DNA from 4 places in the Bacillus sp. SRL337 genome. Region 1 is predicted to be linked to each of the others. Evidence: riboswitches for the same ligand, from Rfam matches in the RefSeq annotation. Region 1 holds a riboswitch; each other region holds the start of a gene.
What was found. Region 1 has a riboswitch for thiamine pyrophosphate ahead of tenA (thiaminase II). Riboswitches for the same ligand answer to the same signal wherever they lie in the genome.
Positions count from the first base shown of each region.

Region 1 (2,204 bases):
GCTTCTCCTTTCAAAAGGATTCTGCCTTCAAGTGGTTGTTCCAAGCCGGTGATCAGCCGGAATAATGTGCTTTTGCCCGAACCGCTCGGACCGATGATCGTAACAAATTCTTTCGGTCTGATAGAAAGAGATAATCGTTCAAGTACTGGAACTGAGTGTGGTATCTTGTCTTGCGGATAAGAAAATGAAATATCCTCGAGTTGGAGCAGGCCGCTATTCATCTGTCGGCCACATCTCTTCTTTATGGACCATATCCCAAAACATGTATTCAAAACGGCTTGTGTTAAGGAAAATCTCTTCAAGGCGGTTCAATTCAGCATCGTCTTTTCCAACGGTTATTTCATTGAGCAGAGCAATAAGCCAGGTTGAAAGTGAACCAAATTCATCTGAGGAATACATCGAAACCCATTCCCCGTAAAATTCATGATTTATGGCTCCCTCCATTTTGCTTAATTCTTTTCCGATTTCCCAATAACTCCACATGCAGGGAAGAAGGGAACAAACCAAATCTGCGAGAGTGCCATTTTCAGAGACGTGCAGCATGTAGTGTGTATAAGCCAGTGTCACAGGAGAAGGCTTTGCATTTTCCAAATCATCTGCAGAGACTCCGAGCCTCTCAGTATATTGACGGTGAAGCGCCATTTCTTCATTCAGTGTGGAATCGAGCAACTTTGCAAATTTCCCCATTGTCCTAGTATCCTTCGCTTTGACAGATCCCAATGCAAACAGTTTAGAAAAGTCCTTTAAATAAACATAATCCTGCACCATGTAAAAACAGAATTTATTCTGGTCGAGTGTTCCTCGCCCGATCCCCTGAACAAAGGGGTGCTGATGGCTTTTTTGCCAGATGGGTTTTGCCTTTTCAAACAATCTGCCGGTAAACTGCATTCCTTCTCCTCCTTTAATTGACAACAAAAAAACCACTTTCAAGAAGAAAGTGGCCAGGTGCAATCTGAATATGTAAAGAGAAACACAGGCAGTAGAATCCCACTGTCTGTCATTGCATACATATGTCCGCCACTTCCCTTCGCTAGTATTACCTAGATCAGGTAGTCAGGGTTAAGACATAGAAATGTCTCTCTCAGCTTTAACGCACCCCTAGTGTTGTGAAAAATTATGAAATTATCGTATATTACATATCTATCATACATTAAATCTTTCTGCAACACTTAAAAAAATATTTATGTTCATGCAGGAATACATGAAAACATGCTGAATACATTTTTAAAATACCAAAAAGGAGGCTGTTAATTGGAAAAGATATCAATAGGACTATTGGGCCTGGGCACCGTTGGCTCAGGGGTAGTGAAGGTAATACGGAACCACCAGGATAAATTGGTTCATGGAGTCGGCTGCTCCGTGCAAATAAAGAAAATTTTAGTGAAGGATGCTGCAAAAGAGAGGGGGGGCGAAGTTGATGCTGCAATGATCACGGTACATTCCGATGAAATCATAGATGATCCGGCCATCGATGTGATCGTCGAAGTAATGGGAGGGATAGAAGAGACGCGCACGCTTCTCCTGAAAGCCCTTGGAAATAAGAAACACGTCGTCACGGCTAATAAGGATTTAATGGCGCTTCATGGTCCGGAACTATTGGAAGCGGCATCAACAAATGGATGCGATTTATTCTATGAAGCCAGTGTAGCCGGGGGGATACCGATTCTCCGGAGTGTCGTTGACGGGTTTGCTTCTGACCATATCCATAAAATCATGGGAATCGTCAACGGGACAACCAACTATATTCTCACCAAAATGAGTGACGAAGGGAAATCGTATCCGGACGCGTTAAGGGAAGCCCAGGAGCTGGGATATGCAGAAGCTGATCCAGAAGCAGATGTGGAAGGGATCGATGCAGCAAGGAAAATGGCGATTTTGTCAACCCTCGGGTTTTCTATGAATGTTGGCCTCAGGGATGTTCGTTGTAAAGGGATTGCCAGTGTAACTCAAGAGGATATCTTTTATGGAAAGCAGCTGGGATATACGATGAAGCTGATCGGAGTGGCCGAAAGAGAAAACGATAGGATTGATGTTTCAGTACAGCCGACACTGGTTTCCGATTCGCATCCGCTTGCTGCTGTCAAAAATGAGAATAATGCTGTGTATGTGTACGGAGAGGCAGTTGGAGAAACAATGTTCTTCGGACCTGGCGCCGGCAGCCTTCCTACAGCAACCGCGGTGGTATCCGATCTTGTCGGTGTCAT
Region 1 covers NZ_OZ481793.1:984,042-986,245, forward strand. Annotated here, with positions in the region: gene AC4E8A_RS04785 (ABC transporter ATP-binding protein) at 1-221, opposite strand, end outside; gene tenA (thiaminase II) at 214-888, opposite strand; TPP riboswitch at 1,006-1,110, opposite strand; gene AC4E8A_RS04795 (homoserine dehydrogenase) at 1,252-2,204, shown strand, end outside.

Region 2 (2,204 bases), 240 kb from region 1:
CTCATTCCTAAAATGGGCTTGGACTCTTTGCATAGTTATCTCTCCTAACGTAATGACGGTATTTCTAGTACATTTACCTTTTTAACGGGAATTGAAACGATTTCCGTGAATTTCATTTAAATAGTTTTTTCCAGAAATAAGGCTTACTTCTTTTATCTGGATCCCACTCTCACTACCCGCCCCCCCTGATCCTGGCTGTTTCAGTCCGAATCCACGTCAGAGTCCGACTGATATTCTAATAGCAGCAATCTGTACAAAAGGTCCTTTTATTTAATGGAGGGTACAGGGTATGGAGTCATAATAATCAGGACAGGAATGTGAGGATGGCGGGGGCTGGGTATGAAACGGGAGGATTCGGAGGGTGCGTCTGAGGGATGAGTTTAGGTGATTTTCGCTCCAGCTGTGCGACTCCGGAGGCGTGTGGGGGTACGTTCCGGCGGGCACGTACCCCTGGCCTCACCAGTCCCGCTAGCCCCGCACGAATTCACACACCTTTCGGATCAAACAAAAAACTACTGTAAAAGCAGCAATCTTTTTGAATACACCCAAACAAAAACCCTTTATCTTTTTCCTTTTCCTCTATATAATGGGAATTGACAATTTCATAGTACGTTAACCACAAGGGGAGCGGATTGCTGAGAGTGAACAATGATTGTTCTGACCCTTTGAACCTGTTAGTTAATGCTAGCGCAGGGATGTGGACCGGATGGGCGCCTGATGTCTGTCCGCCTTACATGTTCTCCCTTATGGTTGCCGTATTTCAACTAGGATGAAGGGGGATTTTTTTATGTCAAAAATGAAGTTATTACCAATGATGGAGGCATCTGTTTTTGCAGCGCTTGCTGTGATTCTGGATTTGCTCCCCTCCATCCGGCTGTCACCTGCAATTTCAATTTCCTTTGCCATGGTGCCGATTTTCATCGTGGCATTCAGATGGGGACTGAGGGTCGGATTGGTATCCGGATTTCTCTGGGGCCTGTTGCAAGTGGTGCTTGGAGATATTTATTTTCTTACGCCGCTTCAGTTTGCGATTGAATACTTTGTAGCCTTCACATTTGTCGGATTTGCAGGTCTTCTGTACCGCCCAATCCAGAAAACGCTGCAAACTGGCGACAGGAAAAAACTGCTGGCATGGGTCATCACAGGCATTGTCGTCGGCAGCATTGCCCGTTACTTCTGGCATTTCGTCGCTGGCTTTATTTTCTGGGGTGAAAGCGCGCCAGAGGGCCAATCAGCTGTCATGTACTCGTTTATAGCCAACGGAACAACCGTACTCGGCGCCATCATTTTCTGTTCCATTGTGCTGGTCCTGCTTGCCGGAAGTCTTCCGAGGTTACTAAAAACGAACGATACAGCCCTAAATGTAGATCGTAAAGCATCATAAAGAAAGACGGTATCCTTTAAATCAGGGGTACCGTCTTTCGGCTTTCCTATTCCTTTTTACTGACAGGTATCCAGATTTCACTCCTGAAATCTGGCAAGCTGATGTCCTTCTGTTCATTCCATACGATTTCCGGCCCTTCTGCTTGTTCATAGGATGCAGAGGGAAACCACTCCGAATAGATCCTTCCCCATACATTTTGAAGGGTATCAGGGAACGGTCCTTCTACTTCGAACACAGCCCAGGTCAATGCCGGAACCTCCAACTGAGCCCAATGCTCCGGACACTCCCTGGTAGTCGCTGCCCCTATATAGTGGTCCAGCTCTCCCTTTTCTTCCATCCTTCCTTCCGAAAAATTCCCGGAAGCACTGATGATGCCTGAAGGATCCATGTTGGATAATTGCTTCATCTCTTTGATCATACCGCCATCCAGGCTCCTCCACATTTTTTCTATTTCAGGGTTGACTCCCTCAAAAACAATGGGCACTCTTTTCTTGATCCCTGCAATCCTGAATGACTCTTTTTCTTCCAATCGATAATTCATTTCTACCCCTCCATCTACTGTCAATCGGAAGGTCATTTTCGGAAAAGCTTTTAAAGGTATACCATTTCCTCTTGCTTCAGAAGGTGTTATTCCATGGTACTCCTTAAACGCCCGCGTAAATGCATCAGGAGACTGGTAACCATATTTCAAAGCGGTATCCATCACTCTCAACTCTTTGTCACGCAATTCGGCTGCGGCACATGTCAGACGCCTCCTCCGGATATACTCTGCCAACGTGTAACCGGATAGGTAGGAAAACATCCGTTGAAAATGATACTC
Region 2 covers NZ_OZ481793.1:739,512-741,715, reverse strand. Annotated here, with positions in the region: gene AC4E8A_RS03640 (hypothetical protein) at 1-33, opposite strand, end outside; TPP riboswitch at 612-713, shown strand; gene thiT (energy-coupled thiamine transporter ThiT) at 788-1,384, shown strand; gene AC4E8A_RS03630 (AraC family transcriptional regulator) at 1,431-2,204, opposite strand, start outside.
Region 2: it holds a riboswitch for thiamine pyrophosphate, as region 1 does, so the genes downstream of both, thiT (energy-coupled thiamine transporter ThiT) here and tenA (thiaminase II) in region 1, are expected to answer to the same signal.

Region 3 (2,204 bases), 1.1 Mb from region 1:
ATCTCTGCCTGCGCCCCTAACATTCCGGCAGCCGCACGGGAAGCTTCCATTCCGAATTCATTTTTATCAATGATCAAGACGTTCTTTCCACTTTTGGCCTGCTGATAGGCGATGGAGCTGCCAATGATTCCTCCTCCCACCACAATTACGTCATAGGTGTTATTCATCTACTATCATCTCCAATCGGGTTTGATAATCCTTTGCTGCCACAATGGGATCTTCAGCACTAAAGATTCCTGACATTACAGCGATACCTGCACAGCCATGTTTAATAACTTCCCTGGCATTGGATGGCCGAATTCCTCCGATGGCTATAAGGGGGATCGATACGTGTGCAGCGATACTGGTGAACTCAGCGGCTCCTCTTGATGGTATCCCTTCTTTTGAGTCGGTTTGAAAAATATGACCATAGACAAGATAATCAGCTCCTTCTTCTACTGCCTGAAAAGCTTCGGTAAGAGTATGTATCGATTTTCCGACTGACAGTTCTGGAAAGGAGCGTTTAACGGCCGGTACCGGCAGGCTGTGATACCCAAGCTGTATATTCTGAATTCCCAGCGCTGCTGCTGCATCAACCCGATTATTCACGACAAGTTTTTCTGTCGGTATCCCGGTTTCAATCAGTCTCTTGCCTAATTCAAAAATTTGGTTTGCTGTTTTGTCATGCTCCCGGATATGTATGGCATCCACGTAGGGACAGATGTCCAGACAGATCGATGCTGTTTCTTCAATCGTGTTCCTTCCGTTAGTAATGGCATGGAGAACAGGTTTTTTCATAGATAACTCCTTACTAAAAATGTGGGCAAATATAAAAAGCCGCCTCCCGGAATACACGGGAAGGCGGCTTGACTGACAAACTTGTAAAATGGCAATCAATTTCTGCACACACTTCCCTCCGCTAGTATGAACTAGATCAGGTTCTAAGGGTCTTAAAGTACACTTTAATCTCAGCCTTTAAAAGGCTCCCCCAGTGAATTCGGTTCGGCTATTTATTTATATGCATTCTACCATATGAAAATGAAATTTCAAACAATTAATCGGGTAAATTCATTCTACAAAAAAATACTTCGAATTCGAGACATATTGTTTGCATATTTGTATATAGAAATTATAATGAATGTATAATGTTTAATAGTTATATTTTACTATATAGGAGGAATTGAAATGAGCATTTACGACTATTCAGCTTTGGGGATGAACGGAGAGGAAAAAACACTTGAAGATTATAAAGGCAACGTTGTACTAATTGTCAATACAGCTGGGAGATGCGGGTTCACCTATCAGTATGAAGATCTGCAAAAGCTGTATGACCGCTATAAGGACAAAGGATTTGTCATCCTGGGTTTCCCATGCAATCAGTTTGATAATCAGGAACCCGGCTCCAATGAACAAATTCAGAATAGCTGCCTGTTGAACTATGGAGTGAACTTTCCATTATTCCAAAAAATTGATGTGCGCGATGAAAAGATGCATCCGCTGTTTAACTATCTGACACATCAGAAACCATTTGAAGGGTTCAACAAATTTCACCCTGTTGCTAAAATTCTGATCCCCCTTCTAAATGCCAAGCATCCAGAATACCTTACCGATGATTATTCTATCAAATGGAACTTCACCAAGTTCCTGATTGACAGCAACGGAGAAGTAGTAAAACGGTTTGAATGCACAACCGATCCCATCGATATGGAACAAGATATTGAGAACCTCCTGGCATCTGAGACAGTATAAAGGAAAACAGCAAAAGGACAAGCCGCAGGGCTTGTCCTTTTGTATGTGGCGGGTCTCCGGCCATTTTATTAAAGCGTAGATAGGCAGGCATAGAATAGTTTAAAGGTCTTTATTTGCTAATCTTCCATGTTGCATATGAGTATACATATCTCGCCTTTGGGAAAATTTGATCGATCAGCCATGAACTAGTGATGCTCTAAGGGTGTTAATGCCATTTTCTGTATAAGCTTTTAAACACGTCAACATATAGACCCATCCTTCCTTTTGTGCAAGCATTATTTCCAATTCTGCAGGATCATCGTTAAATCCGGATTCTGTCACTTTGATGATGGTGGATTCATTCTTCTGTTCAGTCAGGGTAATACTAACAGTTGTAGGATGCTTTGGGTCTCCCCAGGTGAATACAATATTATATGGCTCTTGAATTTCCAATACTTTAACTGCACCTTCGGCATTGTATTCATCGTATCTCCATG
Region 3 covers NZ_OZ481793.1:2,078,635-2,080,838, forward strand. Annotated here, with positions in the region: gene thiO (glycine oxidase ThiO) at 1-167, opposite strand, end outside; gene tenI (thiazole tautomerase TenI) at 160-777, opposite strand; TPP riboswitch at 874-979, opposite strand; gene AC4E8A_RS10275 (glutathione peroxidase) at 1,165-1,728, shown strand; gene AC4E8A_RS10280 (SRPBCC family protein) at 1,903-2,204, opposite strand, start outside.
Region 3: it holds a riboswitch for thiamine pyrophosphate, as region 1 does, so the genes downstream of both, tenI (thiazole tautomerase TenI) here and tenA (thiaminase II) in region 1, are expected to answer to the same signal.

Region 4 (2,204 bases), 230 kb from region 1:
GATCCATTGAAATTCCGCTTGGCTGATAAAGGATTTTCACTTGGGAGATCACATTCCTGCTCCCCATTTCAATCATTTTTTCATTCATCTTTTCAATTACTTTCATTAAATCGGATAAGTTTCCCTCCATCGTTGTTTCCAGTGGGTGAACCTCAAACTTTACTCCAGCCTCCTGAATCACTGAGATTGCTGCGTCGACATAGGGAATTACATCCTCACCGTTTTTGGTCTTCGGCAGGATTTGAATACTGATCAAGCTGTTTTCCATAAAGGAACCCCCTCTTATTCCGGCAAAAATTCATTGGTGAATGCTTTTTCTGCCTCTAATTCATTTTCCAAAAGTTCATTTTCGAACATCCAGTCTGCATAGTTTTTCCAGACCTCCAGTTTCTGCTCACCCCATCTAGGTGCATCATCTGTATACTTGGATGCCAGCCACTTCTGGCTCTTCATGACCAGATCCGGGTCCAGATCCGGCGCCGCATCGATAAGGATCTTTGCTGCTTCTCCCGGATTATCGATGGCGAAATTATATCCTTTTGAAGCAGCAGATACAAACGCCTCAACCGTTTCGGGATTATCAGAAATCATTTCTTCATTCGTCGTCAATACTGGAGTATAATAATCCAATTTCTCCGAGTAGTCTGTTAGATAAATCATATTGATATCCTGGTTTCTAAGCTCTGCCTCTATGCCTGTCCATCCATAATAAATCCAGGCAAAATCGATGTCTCTTTGGACAGCTGTAAAGAAATCACTGTCACCCATGTTGACGAAATCCACTTTTGATACGTCAGCATTTTCCTGTTTCATGATTGATGCCATGACAGCCTCTTCTACTGGTGAGCCCCATCCGCCATATGTCTTTCCTTCAAAATCCTTTGGTGTTTCGATATTCTTGTCTGCAGGGGAAGCAAATCCGGATGTATTGTGCTGAATGACAGCAGCTATGGAGATGAGCGGAACATCCTGGACCCGTGCCTGTGTCACTCCTTCCTGATAGCCGACACCGAATTCGGCCCTGCCTGAAGCTACGATGGAATCAGCCCCGGCCTCCCCTGGCATGATGATTTCCACATCAAGACCGGCCTCCTCGAAATAGCCTTTTTCCTTGGCAACGTATAATCCGGTATGGTTGGTATTCGGAGTCCAGTCCAACACAACGGAAACTTCTTTCAATTCTTCACTTTCATTTCCTTGCCCCTCTTCTTTCTGCTCGGCATTGTTGTTCTGCCCGCTGCAGCCGGTAATCAAAACAGCAGAAAATAAGGCTAATAGTCCTTTTTTCATTATAGGTTCCTCCTTAAGTGTCAAAAAGTTCGCGAGTATATGATAGAACCTGTTCATATGAGTCATGCAGTGTCTGTGCCCTAATAAAAAAAGCGCCCCGGTGTTTATCCGGGACGCATATTGAAAACAGAATTACCGTTTAGAATATGTTCCCTACGCTGGTCTCAGCCAGATCAGGTTCCAAGGGTCAGTATCTAAAAAAGGATACAATCTCAACCAGCCTTACTGGTCCCCCCACTATTCTCGCATATTTAATTGATTTCCATTCTCTACTTTGACATAAACACCCCTGAATTTCAAGAAATACATCCGGAAGCATCCTTTACCCCTTTAAAGCAGCCGGGGACAGTCCCTCACCGCTTTAAAGGAATAAAGCGACAAGCCCTCTTATTTTGAAGATAAGTCCATACAGGCTATAATGAATGAAAGCGAAAGTGAAAACGAGGAGGATACAAATGGAAAGAATTCAGCTTACCGAAGACCTAACATTCTCCAGGTTGATTCATGGTCATTGGCGCCTGAACGATTGGAACCAATCGAAACAAGAAACGTTGAATTTAATACAAAAAGTTCTGGATACCGGCATTACAACGTTTGATCATGCTGACATTTATGGAAGCTATACTTGTGAAGCTTTATTTGGTGAAGCATTGAGATTAAAACCATCACTCAGAGAGAAGATGGAAATCGTTACAAAATGCGGGATTGTCCTTCCATCCAAACAGCGTCCAGAACACAAAACACATCATTATAATACAAGCAAAAATCATATCATCAAATCAGTGGAAAACTCTTTAACCAATTTGAATACAGACTACATAGACGTCCTGCTCATTCACCGTCCCGATCCGTTCATGGACCCTGCACAGACTTCCGAAGCATTCAACCAGCTTCATAAAGAAGGCAAAGTCCGC
Region 4 covers NZ_OZ481793.1:1,215,884-1,218,087, reverse strand. Annotated here, with positions in the region: gene AC4E8A_RS05960 (thiamine-binding protein) at 1-268, opposite strand, end outside; gene AC4E8A_RS05955 (ABC transporter substrate-binding protein) at 283-1,290, opposite strand; TPP riboswitch at 1,424-1,536, opposite strand; gene AC4E8A_RS05950 (aldo/keto reductase) at 1,746-2,204, shown strand, end outside.
Region 4: it holds a riboswitch for thiamine pyrophosphate, as region 1 does, so the genes downstream of both, AC4E8A_RS05955 (ABC transporter substrate-binding protein) here and tenA (thiaminase II) in region 1, are expected to answer to the same signal.